Linked DNA regions of Arenibacter algicola. The protein of the gene in region 1 interacts with the protein of each later gene in a pairwise test. Links are inferred from orthologs where the notes say so. Each region holds a gene or a part of one and is shown in the gene's direction. Other genes may lie near its edges.

What was found.
Region 2: the proteins of U735_RS0102920 (region 1) and U735_RS0123745 interact in binary tests that used the Escherichia coli proteins (3 or more experiments, as listed by UniProt). The link is inferred for Arenibacter algicola from one-to-one orthologs.

Annotation. Positions count from the first base shown.
Region 1 is NZ_JPOO01000001.1:698,393-706,844, forward strand. Bases 2,106-5,059 are described here. They hold U735_RS0102920 (cytochrome c oxidase subunit I), read left to right. Parts: upstream 2,106-2,649; coding sequence 2,650-4,470; downstream 4,471-5,059. Other genes in these bases: U735_RS0102915 (cytochrome c oxidase subunit II), read left to right, coding at 2,106-2,602; U735_RS0102925 (GIN domain-containing protein), read left to right, coding at 4,669-5,059. Also shown: U735_RS0102905 (c-type cytochrome), read left to right, coding at 1-177; U735_RS0102910 (hypothetical protein), read left to right, coding at 196-1,509; more of U735_RS0102915, read left to right, coding at 1,544-2,105; more of U735_RS0102925, read left to right, coding at 5,060-5,493; U735_RS0102930 (acyl-CoA dehydrogenase family protein), read right to left, coding at 5,490-7,754; Holliday junction branch migration DNA helicase RuvB, read left to right, coding at 7,906-8,452. UniProt on the Escherichia coli protein: Cytochrome bo(3) ubiquinol oxidase is the terminal enzyme in the aerobic respiratory chain of E.coli that predominates when cells are grown at high aeration.
Region 2 is NZ_JPOO01000003.1:3,059,128-3,067,537, reverse strand. What follows is about bases 2,186-5,097. They hold U735_RS0123745 (methionine aminotransferase), read left to right. Parts: upstream 2,186-3,018; coding sequence 3,019-4,176; downstream 4,177-5,097. Other genes in these bases: U735_RS0123740 (GNAT family N-acetyltransferase), read right to left, coding at 4,204-4,719; U735_RS0123750 (very short patch repair endonuclease), read left to right, coding at 2,515-2,988; U735_RS0123755 (succinate dehydrogenase/fumarate reductase iron-sulfur subunit), read left to right, coding at 2,186-2,403. Outside these bases: U735_RS0123765 (fumarate reductase/succinate dehydrogenase flavoprotein subunit), read left to right, coding at 1-1,146; U735_RS0123760 (four helix bundle protein), read left to right, coding at 1,185-1,547; more of U735_RS0123755, read left to right, coding at 1,657-2,185; U735_RS0123735 (3-oxoacid CoA-transferase subunit B), read right to left, coding at 5,176-5,829; U735_RS0123730 (four helix bundle protein), read right to left, coding at 5,939-6,295; U735_RS0123725 (CoA transferase subunit A), read right to left, coding at 6,463-7,164; U735_RS0123720 (penicillin-binding protein 1A), read right to left, coding at 7,285-8,410. UniProt on the Escherichia coli protein: Shows aminotransferase activity with methionine and histidine as substrates, and to a lesser extent also with phenylalanine.

The DNA of each region.
Region 1 (8,452 bases):
ATATTGGGTGTGCCCAGTTATGCCGATGTAGCTAGAAACATAACTGTTGGTACTTCATATCATGCCATCTATTACGGATTGAATTCTATGGGTTCCTATGCAGGGCAATTGGATACTGAAGAGCGTTGGAAGGTTTCTGAATACGTAATGAAATTGAAACAAGATTTAACAAAATAAGACCTAGATATTAGCAATATGTACACTTTTTCAAATAGATTAAAAATTGCTTCCTTCATTTTAATGGCTGTAGGCGTTTTGGGAATTGGTATCGGTTTTATGGCTGCGCCAAGCACTGTAGAGGAGGCAAAGGCAATTGTTGCCGGACACGGAGACGGTCATGGGGATGCCCATGCGGTTGCAGAGGGTCATGGTGACGAAATGGGACATGGAGATGCACATGATGCATCGCATGATGAACATCTATTGCACCAGTTGCAAAACAAACCATGGGCAGCATTATATGTAGCAGCTTTCTTCTTTTTTATGATAGCTTTGGGGGTATTGGCGTTTTACGCTATTCAGCGTGCAGCACAGGCGGGTTGGTCGCCATTGCTTTTCAGGGTTATGGAGGGAATTACGGCTTATTTGGTACCAGGTGGTATCATAGTATTTGTAATATTGGCCTTATCGGTAGCACATATGAATCACTTGTTCGTGTGGATGGACCCAGAGGTAGTTGCGCATGATACTCTTTTGCAAGGGAAGGCAGGTTTCCTTAATGGTACCTTTTTCTTGATCAGGGCTGCGGTCTTCTTGGGAGGTTGGATTTTATATAGGGAGTATTCCCGAAAGTTGTCCTTGGCTCAGGATGAATCTAACGATGACTCCAATTTTAAACTGAATTTTAGGATATCTGCGGCATTTTTGGTATTCTATCTTATATCTGAGTCCATGATGTCCTGGGATTGGATTATGAGCGTAGATCCACATTGGTTCAGCACCTTGTTCGGATGGTATATCTTTGCAAGTATGTTTGTGTCCGGTATTACTGTTATTGCCATGGTTACGATCTATCTTAAATCTAGGGGCTATTTGCCAGATGTTAACGATAGCCATATTCACGATTTGGCTAAATTTATGTTCGGTATCAGTATTTTCTGGACCTATTTATGGTTCTCCCAGTTTATGTTGATTTGGTATTCGAATATTCCTGAAGAGGTAACTTATTATGTTACCAGGATAGCCGATTTTAACCTGCCATTTTTTGGTATGGTGGCCATGAACTTTTTGTTCCCTGTACTTTTGCTTATGAACAGTGATTTTAAAAGGGTTAATTGGTTCGTTATCATGACCGGTATAGTAATTTTGGCCGGACATTATTTGGATATTTTTAACGCCATTATGCCGGCTACCGTTGGAGATCAATGGTTTATTGGTATCCCTGAAATTGGGTCTATTTTATTCTTTGCAGGATTGTTTATCTTTTTTGTATTTAGAGCGTTGACCAAGGCTCCATTGCAGCCAAAGCGCAATCCGTTTATTGAAGAGAGTAAGCATTTTCATTATTAGTATTTAGTATATAAGTATAATTTCAAATCATACGATGACTCCATTATTGACCATAGTTGTTTTAGTATTAGTGGCAATTGCAATCTGGCAAATGACCAAGATATTCGAATTGTCACAAATTAGAGCTAGCAATTCCCAAGTAGCAAGTGAAACGGATAATAAATACAATGGGTATTTGATGTTCGCTTTTCTAATTTTCCTTTATGGAATTACCATTTTTAGCTTCTGGAAATATTCTAAAGTACTTTTGCCAGAAGCTGCTTCCGAGCATGGCGGGGGGTATGATTCGTTAATGGTTCTTTCATTTGTAATAATTTTTATTGTACAGACCTTAACCCAGTTTCTGTTGCACTACTTCGCTTATAAGTATAGGGGAGACAGGGAAAGAAAGGCTTTGTTCTATGCGGATAACGACCGTTTGGAGTTTATATGGACCATTATTCCTGTTATTGTTTTGGCAGGTTTAATTTTGTGGGGATTATATGCTTGGACCAATATTATGGATATCAATGACGAGGATGATCCTTTGACTATTGAATTATATGCCCAACAGTTTAACTGGACTGCAAGGTATGCGGGTAATGATAATGTTTTGGGCGATGCCAATGTTAGAATGATAGATATTGACAATGCAAATGTTTTAGGGTTGGACAATTCTGATCCAAATGCGGCCGATGATATTATTGTTAAGGAATTGCATTTGCCCGTAGGGCGCAAGGTTAATTTTAAGATGCGTTCCCAGGATGTGCTGCACTCTGCATATATGCCACATTTTAGGGCTCAGATGAACTGTGTACCTGGTATGATTACCCAGTTTTCATTTACCCCTACCATTACCACTGCTGAAATGAGGCAAAATCCTGATGTTGTTGATAAGGTAAAACGTATAAATGGGATCAGGGCCGAAAAGGCCGCTAAGGGTATGGATAATTCAGACCCTTGGGAATTTGATTACATTTTGTTGTGTAACAAGATATGTGGGAAGTCGCACTACAATATGCAAATGAAAATTATTGTTGAAACTGAGGAGGAATATAATGCTTGGATAGCAAGTCAGCAGACTTTTGGTAAGTCCATGGCTTCGGCACAATAATTTTAGTATTTAAATAATAACTTTATAAAAAATTTAAAAATAGAACTATGTCTGTAACAGCTCACGCACACGTAGAAGACCATTCAGATGACCACGGACATCATCACAAAGAAACCTTTGTGACGAAGTATATTTTTAGTCAAGATCATAAAATGATTTCCAAGCAGTATTTGATTACTGGACTTATAATGGGATTCATAGGTATTATGATGTCTCTGTTGTTTAGAATGCAGTTGGCATGGCCAGGGGAATCTTTTCCAATTTTTGAAGCCATTTTGGGTAAATGGGCACCAGGAGGTGTTATGGATGCAGATGTTTATTTGGCATTGGTAACCATTCACGGTACTATCATGGTATTCTTTGTTTTAACGGCAGGATTAAGCGGAACCTTCAGTAACTTGTTGATTCCCCTTCAAATTGGAGCTAGGGATATGGCTTCAGGGTTCTTGAACATGGTTTCGTACTGGTTGTTCTTTTTGTCCAGTGTAATTATGGTTATTTCACTTTTTGTTGAAGCCGGACCTGCTGCTGCGGGATGGACAGTTTATCCTCCGCTTAGTGCACTTCCAATGGCACAACCTGGTTCCGGAATGGGAATGACGCTTTGGTTGGTAGCTATGGCTATATTTATAGCATCTTCCTTATTGGGGTCATTGAACTATATTGTTACGGTAATTAATCTTAGGACCAAAGGAATGTCAATGACCAGACTGCCTTTGACCATTTGGGCGTTTTTCGTTACCGCGATTATAGGTGTGATTTCTTTCCCGGTATTATTATCAGCTGCGTTGCTGTTGATAATGGATAGAAGCTTTGGTACTTCCTTTTTCCTGTCGGATATTTTTATCCAAGGTGAGGTATTACATTATCAAGGTGGTTCTCCAGTATTGTACGAGCATTTATTCTGGTTTTTAGGACACCCTGAGGTGTATATCGTTATCCTGCCTGCTATGGGTATGGTATCGGAGATTATGGCGGTAAACGCCCGTAAACCTATTTTTGGATATAGGGCAATGATTGCCTCTATTTTGGCAATTGCATTCCTGTCCACAATTGTTTGGGGTCACCATATGTTTATTTCCGGTATGAATCCTTTCCTAGGTTCCGTGTTTACCTTTACTACATTATTGATCGCTATTCCATCTGCTGTTAAGGCATTTAACTGGATAACTACCTTGTGGAAAGGTAATCTTCAATTAAACCCTGGAATGCTATTTTCTATAGGAATGGTTTCTACGTTTATTTCTGGTGGACTAACAGGAATTATTCTTGGGGACAGTACCTTGGATATTAATGTACACGACACATATTTTGTGGTGGCCCACTTCCACTTGGTAATGGGTATATCTGCTCTTTATGGTTTGTTTGCAGGTGTTTACCATTGGTTCCCTAAGATGTTCGGAAAAATGATGAACAAGAATTTGGGTTATGTGCATTTTTGGATTACTGCTGTCTGTTCTTATGGGGTTTTCTTCCCGATGCATTTTGTTGGAATGGCAGGGGTGCCACGTAGGTACTATGAGAATACCGCTTTTCCAATGTTTGATGACTTGACCGATATTCAGGTGTTAATGACGGTTTTTGCGCTTATTGCAGCTGGGGCCCAATTAATATTTGCCTTCAATTTTATTAGAAGTATTTTCTACGGAAGTAAGGCTGTTCAGAATCCATGGAAAGCAACTAGCTTGGAATGGACTACACCAGTAGAACATATTCACGGCAACTGGCCTGGAGCAATTCCAGAAGTACACAGATGGCCATATGATTATAGCAAAACCGATGAAAACGGGGAATATATAATTCCAGGACAGGATTTTGTACCTCAAACCATGCCACTTTATGAGGGTGAGGAGGAGTTACAGCATTAACGATTGGAAAACAACAAATTTTAAAAGTCCATCCCTAAGATGGACTTTTTTTGTACCTTCCATTTACATATGGTAAATCTGCGAAACCTTTGGGTTTTGCAGGCTATATGAATTAATTGCAAATTTATGGCGATACAATTTCCAAGGCTATCGCAGTTTATTAGATAAGGATCTATTATGTATTATAAATCATTAGGAGTGAGACACATACTTTTATTTTTCATGTTATTGGTTGGCTGTTTGGTCTATTCTCAGCGTAAACCCAAAATTAAAGGCAATAGAAATGTGATAGAAGTGAGGGAGACCCTGCCGCCTTTTAATGCCGTTCAACTGGATGACGATCTGGATATTAACCTACAGGCCGCAACATCTGGGGAGTATATAATAGAAGCTGACGACAATTTAATCGATATTTTAAAGTTTAGGGTAGAGAATGAAACGCTTATCATAAGTTCTTATTACAGAGTAACCTCCAAGAAGAGACTGAACATTACCGTTAATTTTAATGAATTGTTCCTTATCAATGCCAATGACGGGAATATTGTGGTCAAAAACCGTTTTTCTACCGAGTTTCTAGAGGTAAATACTAGGGGGTCCGGAAGGGTGGAAATAGATGTGGATGCCGATGCAATGCAAATAACCATGAACGATAATAGTAAGGGGAATTTTAAGGTAGACAGTGATACCTTAAACATTCGCTTGGCAGAAAAGGCGGATTTAAGATTGTTTGGGGTTATGGAAAATACTGTTTTGGATATGCAACGTAATTCCAAGGCCGATTTGGAAGGTTTTACCGATGTTTTTCAGTTTCATTTATTGGACGCTTCCGACCTAAAGGCAAAAAGATTGGAAGCCAATTCTGTCGAAGCCAATTTGGAAGGCAGCTCTTCTGCCGAAGTCTTGTCAACGGCAACGGTGGACCTCAATTCCAAAGGAGATTCCAAGACCTATGTATTTGGTGATAGCAAAATTAACCTGCTGGAATTCCTTGATACTTCAGAGCTATATCGGCGTAAAAATTAGCGACTAATTGGGGCCGTTAAACAGTGATCCGGAATCCCAAAACCATCTACCAAAACCTCGATATGAGGTCTAAACTCCGTACTTAAACGCTCTACACGCTGTCGTATGGCTTTGGACTTGGTGCCTCCCAAATAGCCCTGTTCCAAATACCATGAGGCATCTTCCCGAATTTCGGACAATGCAAAGAGGCATCCAAGTTTTTGAAATAGCTGTTGGTTCTTCTTGTCTTCTATTGTTTCTGTAAACTGTAAGTAAGTATTATAGGCCAATTCACAACTATAGGCTTTTCCCAGGGCTATTAAATGGGTTTGTACTTTTAAGAAGGCCTGATAAGTGGGGACCCCTTTCTTGATATAGTCCCTGATTCGCATAGCTGCGGAATAGGTTAATCTTCTTGTTCTGTAATCAAAGGCATGTTGGTGGAACTTGGGATTGTATAAATGCTCCTTATCTACCTTGTTGGCATATATGGGGTTTATAGTGACCAATTTGTCGCTGATCTGGGTGCCTAACAACTTAAATACTGCCGAAAATCCTGCGCTGTTGAATTCCGTATTAAAATCGGACATAATTCCTTTGGCGGCCAATTGTAATAGTACCGTGTTGTCCCCTTCAAAGGTGGTAAATATATCCACATCGCCCTTGAGGTCGGCAATTCTATTTTCCAATAGGTAGCCTTTACCTCCGCAGGCTTCACGACATTCCTGTATGGTTTCGTTTGCGAACCACGTTATAATTGCCTTTAATCCGGCCACCTGGGTTTCTATTTTTCGTTTATCGGTTATGCTGTCATCACTATAGATTTTCATTAAAGAATCCAAGGTTATCTGGTATACATAAGATTTGGCAATGGCGGGGGTAAGCCGCAGTTGGTGCGATGGGTAATCCATGATTAAATCCTCTTGGATTTTTAGGTTGTCATTGAACTGCCTTCTTTGTAGGGCATATTTCACTGCAATGGCCAAAGACATTTTTGCCCCGCTCAAAGCTCCTTTGGCCACGCAGATTCGTCCGCCAACAAGGGTGCCGAGCATGGTAAAAAAGCGCTTATTTGGGTTTTTTATATCGGAATAATAGCTGCCATCAGACTTAATATCTCCATATTTATTTAAAAGATTCTCCCGTGGCACCTTAACTTGGTCGAACCAAATTTTACCATTGTCAACCCCGTTAAGCCCTAATTTATAGCCATTATCTTCAATGCGAACGCCCGGCATTAGACGATTTTCACTATCTCTTAAAGGTACTAAAATAGCATGGACACCGTGATTTTTGCCATCAACGATCAATTGGGCAAATACCGAGGCCATTGTACCGTGCAGTGCATTTCCTATATATTCCTTGTTGTCGTTTTTACCTGGGGTGTGAATGGTAATGTTGTCCTCTTTCTTGTTGTAGGTAGCGGTTGTTTTTATCCCCCTTACATTGGATCCGTGACCCGTTTCGGTCATGGCGAAACATCCGAGTAATTTGGCTTCCCCAATAGCGGTCAAATAGCGGTCATGGTGTTTTTTTGTTCCCAACTTCTGAATACTACCTCCAAAAAGCCCAAATTGAACCCCAAATTTCACGGTGAGGCTTCCGTCCACATACATCAGATTTTCAAAAATGGTGGCATATAACGGCATATTTCCTGTTCCCCCGTAAGCTTCCGGATAGGCCATGGCGCCATATCCTGCTTTGGCCAGATATTGCACCTGGGTTAGTACCTTCTCCCTAAAGTTCTCCTTGTTCTTTATTATTTCCCAAGAAAAAATGGAATTGCTTAGGGCTTCCCTAAATTCATCTATTTCGCGGTGGTTCGTGCCTTTGAAGATTTGGTCAATTTCCTTTGGGTCATAGAAATTGGATGTTTTTTCCAAAACAACTTCCACCTCGAACAAGTGGTGGTAATGGTTGGGTTGTATTCCGAGGTTTGTTTCAATGGCGGACAAATCTTCATTAAATACATGCTCCGAACCATTTTGTGATATTAATTTCTTGCTAAACGAAGTCAAAGGATGGTTGTCGCCTTCTACCAATTTGATGCCAGAATTGGAAATGGCCCGTTGCCACGATTTTATTTCCGTATCCAAAGGTGGCTGGGCGGTGTTGAGCCAACTGTTCAGGGTTTCCCTGTCTTTTTTGGAAAGATTTTGATCATCGTCGATTATCTTTTTTACAACGGCAATCTCTGAAAGGGTCAAAAGATCATCGGACCAAATAACAAAAAAGAAAGGTATATACTGTAGAATACTGGGTGGATATGTTGTCTTTATCATAATATGAATTTACATTATTTTTATTTTAAAATCTCTCTCCGGGACAGGATTAGGAAAATTTTGGGACTGTTCTTAGGTGGTTATAATTGTGTGGCTCTTATGTACGGTTTCCTTCAAAAACTATCCTAATTTCCATTATCTTTGTTGGAGTATGAATGAGAACCTAGATCCCACAGCGAGTAATTTTTCCAACGAGGAATTCGATATTGAAAGGGCGTTGCGTCCTATTTCCTTTGATGATTTTACCGGGCAGGAACAAGTTCTGGAAAACCTTAAGATATTTGTTCAGGCAGCTAATTTAAGGGGTGAAGCCCTGGACCACACCTTGTTCCATGGCCCTCCAGGTCTTGGGAAGACCACTTTGGCCCATATCCTGGCCAATGAATTGGGGGTGGGCATTAAAATGACTTCGGGCCCTGTGTTGGATAAGCCAGGGGATTTGGCAGGCCTACTGACCAACTTGGACGAAAGGGATGTTTTGTTCATTGATGAGATCCATAGATTGAGTCCTATTGTGGAGGAGTATTTATATTCCGCTATGGAGGATTATAAGATAGATATTATGATAGAATCGGGTCCCAATGCCCGATCGGTACAGATCAATTTAAACCCCTTTACCTTGATTGGGGCAACAACCCGCTCTGGTCTGTTAACAGCTCCAATGAGGGCCCGTTTTGGTATTCAGAGCAGATTACAAT
Region 2 (8,410 bases), on another replicon or contig:
GATGGCCGTATATGGGTTCCAAAAAAGATGGAGGATGTGTTGGCCATTAGGGAAGGAAAATTAAAACCAACCCAATTGAGCGAGGATCAAAGGGATTACTATTTGGAAAGAAGATATCCTGCCTTTGGTAACCTGGTACCACGTGACGTGGCATCCAGAGCAGCGAAAGAAAGATGTGATGCCGGTTTTGGAGTAAACGCTACTGGGGAAGCTGTATATCTGGATTTTAAATCGGCCATTGAAAGATACGGTTTGGAACAGGCAAAAATCCAAGGAATTCAAAATGCTTCCAAAGAAAAAATTACTGAGTTGGGTGAAGCCGTAGTAGAGGAAAAATATGGTAACCTGTTTCAGATGTACGAGAAAATCGTAGATGAAAACCCGTATAAGACCCCAATGATGATCTATCCCGCTACCCATTATACTATGGGCGGTGTTTGGGTAGATTACAACCTAATGACCACCGTTGAAGGTTTATATTGCATAGGCGAGGCCAATTTCTCCGATCATGGTGCCAACCGTTTGGGAGCATCTGCCTTAATGCAAGGCTTGGCCGATGGTTATTTTGTATTGCCCTACACTATAGGGGATTACCTATCCCATGAAATTAGGACCGGAAAAATTCCTACCGATACGCCCGAATTTGACGAGGCCGAAAAGGAAGTAACCGAAAGAATCAATTTCTTTGTCAATAACAAAGGATCCCATTCGGTAGATTATTTCCATAAACGTTTAGGCAAGGTGATGTGGGATAAATGTGGTATGTCCCGTAACGCAGAAGGCCTAAAAGAAGCTATGGCGGAAATTAAGGCTATCCGTGAAGAATTTTATAAAGAAGTAAAAGTTCCTGGATCGGCCAATGAAATGAATCCTGAACTGGAGAAAGCAGGACGTGTGGCAGATTTCTTGGAATTGGGCGAATTGTTTGCCAAGGATGCCCTAATGCGTGAGGAATCATGTGGCGGACATTTCCGTGAAGAGTCGGTAGAAATCGATGGGGAGCAAAAAGGGGAAGCAAAACGTAACGATAAAGATTATGCGTTCGTAGCAGCTTGGGAATACAAAGGGGAACCTTCGGATGCCGTTTTGCACAAAGAGCAATTGGAATTTAAGGATATTGAATTAAAACAAAGAAGTTATAAATAGGTGTTTGTGAAGAAAAAAGAGAAGAGAAAAAAGACTTAATGGCTTTTCGTCAGCGACATAATTATAAAAATTTGAAAATCTGGCAATTGGGGTTAGAAATTGCAAATGATATTTCTGATATTTTGCAGGAATTTCCCAAGCACGAAAAATTTGATTTGAGTAATCAATTAAGCCGTTGTTCAATTTCGATGCCGAGTAATATAGCTGAAGGATCTGCAAGAACAGACAAGTCATTTTCTTATTTTCTCGATATTTCTTTAGGTTCATCATTTGAACTTGGCACTCAATTATTAGTTGCACGCCACAGAAAATATATAGACGAACAAACTTTAGAAAAGTTAGAAGTAAAGAATGAGGAATTCCAAAAAATGACAATGGGATTCCAAAATAGTTTGCAGTGATAAAGAGGTCTATTTTCTTAACTCTTATTTCTGTATTCTGTAACTAAACTTTGATTACAAAACTTAATTATGAAGATTCCGAAAGGAGCTTTTTATTAACAAGAACAATATGAATCTTACATTAAAAATTTGGAGACAGAAAGGACCACAGGACAAAGGTAAAATGGTCGATTATAAAGTGACTGATATTTCAGAACACATGTCTTTTTTGGAAATGATGGACGTTTTAAACGAACAGCTAACCAATAAAGGGGAAGAGCCTGTTGCCTTTGACCATGACTGTCGCGAAGGTATTTGTGGTATGTGCTCTATGTATATAAATGGAGAAGCCCATGGCCCCGATAGAGGGGTTACCACATGTCAGTTGCACATGAGAATGTTCAAGGATGGTGACACCATTACCATTGAGCCATTTAGGGCAAAAGCCTTTCCCGTTATAAAGGATTTGGTGGTTGACCGCAGCTCCTTTGATCGTATTCAACAGGCTGGTGGTTTTATTTCCGTCAACACCTCTGGAAATACCCAGGATGCCAATGCCATTCCTATTGATAAGCACGCGGCCGATGAGGCCATGGATGCCGCTACCTGTATTGGTTGTGGCGCCTGTGTAGCAAGTTGTAAAAACTCTTCAGCCATGTTGTTTGTAGGGGCCAAAGTATCCCAATACGCCTTACTTCCACAAGGACAGGTAGAAGCAACAGACCGAGTTAAAAATATGGTTGCCCAAATGGATTTGGAAGGATTTGGAAACTGTACCAATACCGGTGCATGTGAGGTAGAATGTCCAAAAGGAATTTCCTTGGAAAACATTGCCCGTATGAACAGGGAGTATTTCAGTGCCAGTATAAAAGGCTAGTACGATAATACGGATTAAAATATAATTTATTAGATACAGAAACAGACCCCATCCCTTTTCAGGAATGGGGTTTTTCTATGCCTAGATCTTAAAAATCCAGTATCTTTAAGTATGCCAAAAGAATATAAGGAAGAACGGATAATAGTTCCACGTTTTAATGAAGAGTCCGGTTTCTATACCACGCCGCAACGCTCCAAGATGATGGGAAAGATCAAAGGAAAGAACACCATCCCCGAATTGAAATTTAGAAGGGCATTATGGGCGGAGGGTTATAGATACAGGATAGACTATAAGAATTTGATCGGGAAACCGGATATAGTCCTAAAAAAGTATAAAACCGTTATTTTCATTGATGGGGAATATTGGCACGGTTATAATTGGGAGGAAAGGAAACAAAAAATTAAAACCAACAAAGAGTTCTGGATTCCAAAAATTGAACGTAATATTCAACGGGATAAGGAAGTAAACCACGAGCTACAACAATTGGGCTATACCGTTTTTAGATTTTGGGAGAGGGAAATCAAAAAAGAACTGGAACAATGTCTAAACAAGGTAATTGTCCATTTACAATCACAGCATTCCTAACCTACTTATAAAAATCTTAAACGCTCTTCAATGCCCAAGTATAAACACAAAATATCCTCCAAGCTTCCCAAAGTAAAAACTACGATTTTTACCACAATGGGGCAATTGGCACAGAAACACAGTGCCATAAATCTTTCCCAAGGTTTCCCCAATTTTGAGCCCGATCCTTCCTTGATAGATTTGGTTACACTGGCCATGAAACAAGGGTACAATCAATACGCACCTATGGCAGGGGTAATGGAACTGCGAGAAATGATCTCAGAAAAAATTGAACAATTATATGGCAGGCACTATCATCCGGAAAGTGAAATAACCGTAACCATCGGAGCCACACAGGCCATTTTTACCATCATTACGGCCTTTATTGGCAGTAATGACGAGGTAATAGTAATTAAACCGGCATACGACTGTTATGAACCTGCCATTGAAGTAAACGGGGGAGTTCCCGTTTTTGTTCAACTAAACAATACCGATTTTAAGATAGATTGGGAGGTTTTCCGCTCCAAAATTACACCTAGGACCAAAATGGTCATTATAAACACACCACACAATCCCAGTGGTACCATTATCTCCAAAGAGGATATGCTTGAATTGCAAAGGAGTCTCGAAAATACCGATATAATTGTTATAAGTGATGAAGTATACGAGCATATCACTTTTGACGGCCACGAGCATGAAAGTGCTTCAAAATATAATGGCCTTGCCTCCCGCACCTTTGTATGCGGTTCCTTTGGAAAAACCTTTCATATTACCGGCTGGAAAATGGGATATTGTGCGGGTCCGGCCGAACTGATGCTCGAATTCCGAAAAACCCATCAATTCAACGTGTTTAGCGCGGACCATGCCGTTCAAAAAGCTCTGGCCACATATTTAAAAAACCCTCAACACTATTTGGGTTTAAACCAATTTTATCAAGAAAAGCGGGATTTATTTCTTCAAGGATTATCTACCTCAAGGTTCAAAATAAAACCTTCCCAAGGTACTTATTTTCAATTAGTGGATTATAGTGATATTACCCAAGAACCGGACGAAGTCTTTGCCGAACGCCTGGTAACGGAACACAGAATAGCCAGCATTCCCATTTCCGGGTTTAACACTAAAGGGATCGACAATCGCTTAATAAGATTCTGTTTCGCCAAAACCAACGAAACTCTGGAAAAGGCCACCGAAATTCTCAGCAAGCTTTAAATAAAATAATTTTGTGAAAAACCTCGTTTAAATATCCAGCCGCAATAGCCAATCCGTTTGCTCATCATTACCTATAAAATAAGGATGGCTCCCAAACTTATAGAACCCCAATCTTTGATAAAATTTAATGGCCTTGGGATTGTGTTCCCAAACACCAAGCCACACATAAGACCTATTTTTAGCTTTGGCCATGGATATTACCTGCCCCAGTATCCACTCCCCAATTCCCTGGCCCTGAAATTCGCTCAATACATAGATACGCTCCAACTCTATGGAATTGATGTCCTTAATATCGGATTGGGCTTCATTTTCATTCAGCTTTATGTATCCCACCAAACTGGAATCCTTATAAATAAAATAATAGGATGAATTAATATCCTGAAGTTCCTTTAAAAGCCTTTCCTCGCCAAAAGCAGAATCAAGGTATTCCTTAAAATCCTCCGGCTTATTGTCCTTTTCAAAAGCATCTATAAAGGTCCTTTTGCCCATATTGGCCAAAACTCCCAAATCGTTAATGGTACACAGCCTCAAATGTAGTTTCATGCTTTACTTTCCTTCTTAAAATTACGATTTTCAACTAGATTGAAAACAAAAAAGGGAGCACTACTTTATAGTAGTGCTCCCTTTGTAAACTTTTGATTTATGCTATAGCATAAATAATTTTTTTGTCAATCTTACAATGCCCGTGAAAAAGTCATTTCGATAAACTTGAATTTCTTTTTGAGCGCGGGGGTGGTTAATTTGGGCTTCCATAGTAATTAAGGTTTAGTAGTTGTTAAATTTGGGGTTTAACTTCTGTTATTAAATGCAATATAATTCAGATTAACGCAACATTTAAAAAATTGTTGTGAAATATACAGTAATTGTTGTCTGCGCATAAAAATAGTTATTTTGATCGATATATATGTTTTCCAAAATGTTAAATAGAGACTGTACATTTAAATGTGACTTAAGATGAAAATTCTATAAAATCTGACACACTTAATTTAACATCCCGGGTTAAATATCCATCTCTGGAATATCCCCTTCCAGAATTAAATTCCCTTCAGTAGCCTTTACTATCTCATCAACGCTAACACCAGGCGCCCTTTCCAACAATTTAAATCCCTCGGGAGTTACATCCAGTACTGCCAAATTGGTTACAATTTTTTTTACACATCCAACTCCCGTCAATGGTAAAGAACATTTCTTTAACAACTTGGATTCGCCTGCCCTATTGGTATGCATCATGGCTACAATGATGTTCTCAGCAGAAGCTACCAAATCCATAGCTCCGCCCATTCCCTTGACCATTTTACCTGGAATTTTCCAATTGGCAATATCCCCGTTTTCAGCAACCTCCATGGCGCCCAGAATGGTTAGGTCTACATGTTGCCCCCGAATCATGCCAAAGCTCGTTACAGAGTCGAAAAATGAGGCTCCTGGAAGGGTTGTTATGGTCTGTTTACCCGCATTGATGATATCGGCATCCTCTTCCCCTTCAAAAGGAAAGGGGCCCATGCCCAACACCCCGTTTTCACTTTGAAATTCCACACTGATATCATCCCTTACAAAATTGGCCACCAAAGTAGGTATCCCAATTCCAAGGTTAACATAATATCCGTCTTTGACTTCCTTTGCTATGCGCTTTGCTATTCCGTTTTTATCCAACATAATTAAAGTTATAATTTAGCAATGTATCAATTAAATAATTTAATAATTGACCCATAACTTAATGTGACGATCTCCCAATTAACCAACAGATTAATTTGTTGTTCCTAGGTTACAATCTTGAATTCCTCTTAGTGGTGCTAATAATTTTATATAATATTAACCCCAATTCATCAATGCTTTCTTTTAAATCGATTTCGAAAGGGTACGACTTTGACCGTTCACATAAAACAAGCCAATATTTAGTTTCCTCAAGCTCCTTCACAGCAATTTTCATTTTATGAATAAAGTCGGCCCTACTTTCGGCGTTTTGAGCTTCATGAATATTTGCACCTATGCTTGTACCTGCTCTTAACAACTGTGTTGCAATAACGTACTTTCTTTTCTCCTCTAAAACTTCGCAAAATTCAACTATCCTTATGGCAACATCGATGGATTTTTGAACGACAGCATTTTCCCTATTTATCATACCGAATTTAAAGTTAAAGTGACTCTTTGGCCATTACAACAAAGCACACATTTAACAAACCAGAAAAGTACAAAGCCTTACATTTAAACCCAGATTTACTTTCTCGTTTATATCAGCACCCATCAAAATTATATCCCAATTGTTACATTTTTAAATTATTCAATTGCTTAATTGACTTTACGAACCGTCAACTGCTCAATTCTTTTCTCGTAATTTTTACCTTGGAAGATACGTTGTACAAAAATTCCAGGGACATGGATCTGGTTGGGGTCCAAATCTCCTGCCGGCACCAGCTCCTCTACCTCGGCAATCGTAATCTTGGCCGCGCCACACATGGCCGGATTAAAGTTTCGGGCGGTACCCTTAAATATTAGATTTCCTGCCTCATCGCCCTTCCATGCCTTTACGAAGGAAAAATCGGCCTTAAAGGCTTCTTCCAGTACATACATTTTTCCATTGAACTCCCTAGTCTCCTTTCCTTCGGCCACTTCCGTTCCATAACCGGCCGGAGTATAAAAGGCGGGGAAACCGGCCTGTGCGGCCCTACATTTCTCCGCTAAAGTTCCTTGAGGGGTAAGTTCTACGTCCAATTCCCCGCTCAACATTTGCCGTTCAAACTCATCATTCTCCCCCACATAAGAGGAAATCATTTTCTTTATCTGTCTTTTGTGCAACAAGAGCCCAAGACCAAAATCGTCCACACCGGCATTATTGGAAATACAGGTTAAATCCTTGACTCCCATCTTCACCAATGCGGCTATAGCATTTTCAGGGATACCACATAATCCAAATCCTCCCAACATAAAAGTCATCCCGTCCTTTACTCCTTTTAAGGCCTCCTGCACGTTGGCAACTGTTTTTCGTATCATATAAAACCGACTTAATTAAAACTATTTTCTTGCTCTCTCTAAAATAGGGGTTTTTAACGAAAAATGCCCTTAACTTTTAGATAAAAGCAAGGGCATTTATGGCAATAATTTATTCTGATACTAAAAATCCAAATCGTCTTCTATATCAATTTTATTATCCTCCTCGGTAGAAGTCTTGGAGCAATCTACGTTAATAGATAAATTCTCCGGCTTTTCAAATTCTCCATCGGAAATACCCAATTCCTTGTTGGCATAGTTCTTTTTCATATATAAGCCCCAAATTGGCAAAGCCATGGAAGCTCCTTGTCCGTAGGTAATGGTCCTAAAATGAACCGCTTTGTCATCTCCCCCTACCCAAACTCCAGTAACCAGGTTAGGAACCATTCCCATAAACCAACCATCACTTTGGTTCTGGGTAGTACCCGTTTTACCGGCAATAGGATTTTTAAACTCGTAAGGATAACCTGTTATGATCTCCTTATACTCCGGTCTATATTTCTCTGCTCCCGTGGTTCTTAATCTTGTCCCGGATCCTCCTTGTGTTACCCCGGACATAAGATCTAGCATGGCATAGGATACATCCTTGCTTAAAACATCTTTTGTCTCCGGTACATACTCGTACAATACCGTACCATTCTTATCCTCAATCCTGGTTACCATAACGGGTTTAACATATACCCCTTGGTTGGCAAAAGTGCCATAGGCCCCAACCATCTCATACACATTAAGGTCTGCAGTTCCCAAGGCAATGGAAGGTACCTCAGGTATTTCTCCTGTTATTCCCAAATTTTTGGCGATGGATACCACGGCCTTGGGACCAACCCTGTCTATTAATTGGGCGGTAATGGAATTTACTGAATTGGCCAATGCATTTTTGAGTGTCAACATTTCCCCGGAATATTCTCCGTTAGAATTCTTTGGACACCACGGGTCAGGATTTCCGTGTTTATTGGCCTCTATACAATATAGATTGTCAGGAAGCATATCGCAGGGCGAAAGACGTAATTGATCTATAGCGGCGGCATATACAAAAGGCTTAAAAGTAGATCCTACCTGCATACTCCCTTGGATAACGTTGTCATACTGAAAATGCTTATAGTCTATACCGCCTACCCAGGCTTTTACATGTCCGGTTTGGGGTTCCATAGACATCATGGCCGTCTTAAGAAAGGATTTATAATATCTAATGGAATCCATAGGGGTCATTACCGTATCCTTTTCCTTGGTATCGCTATTCCAATCAAAA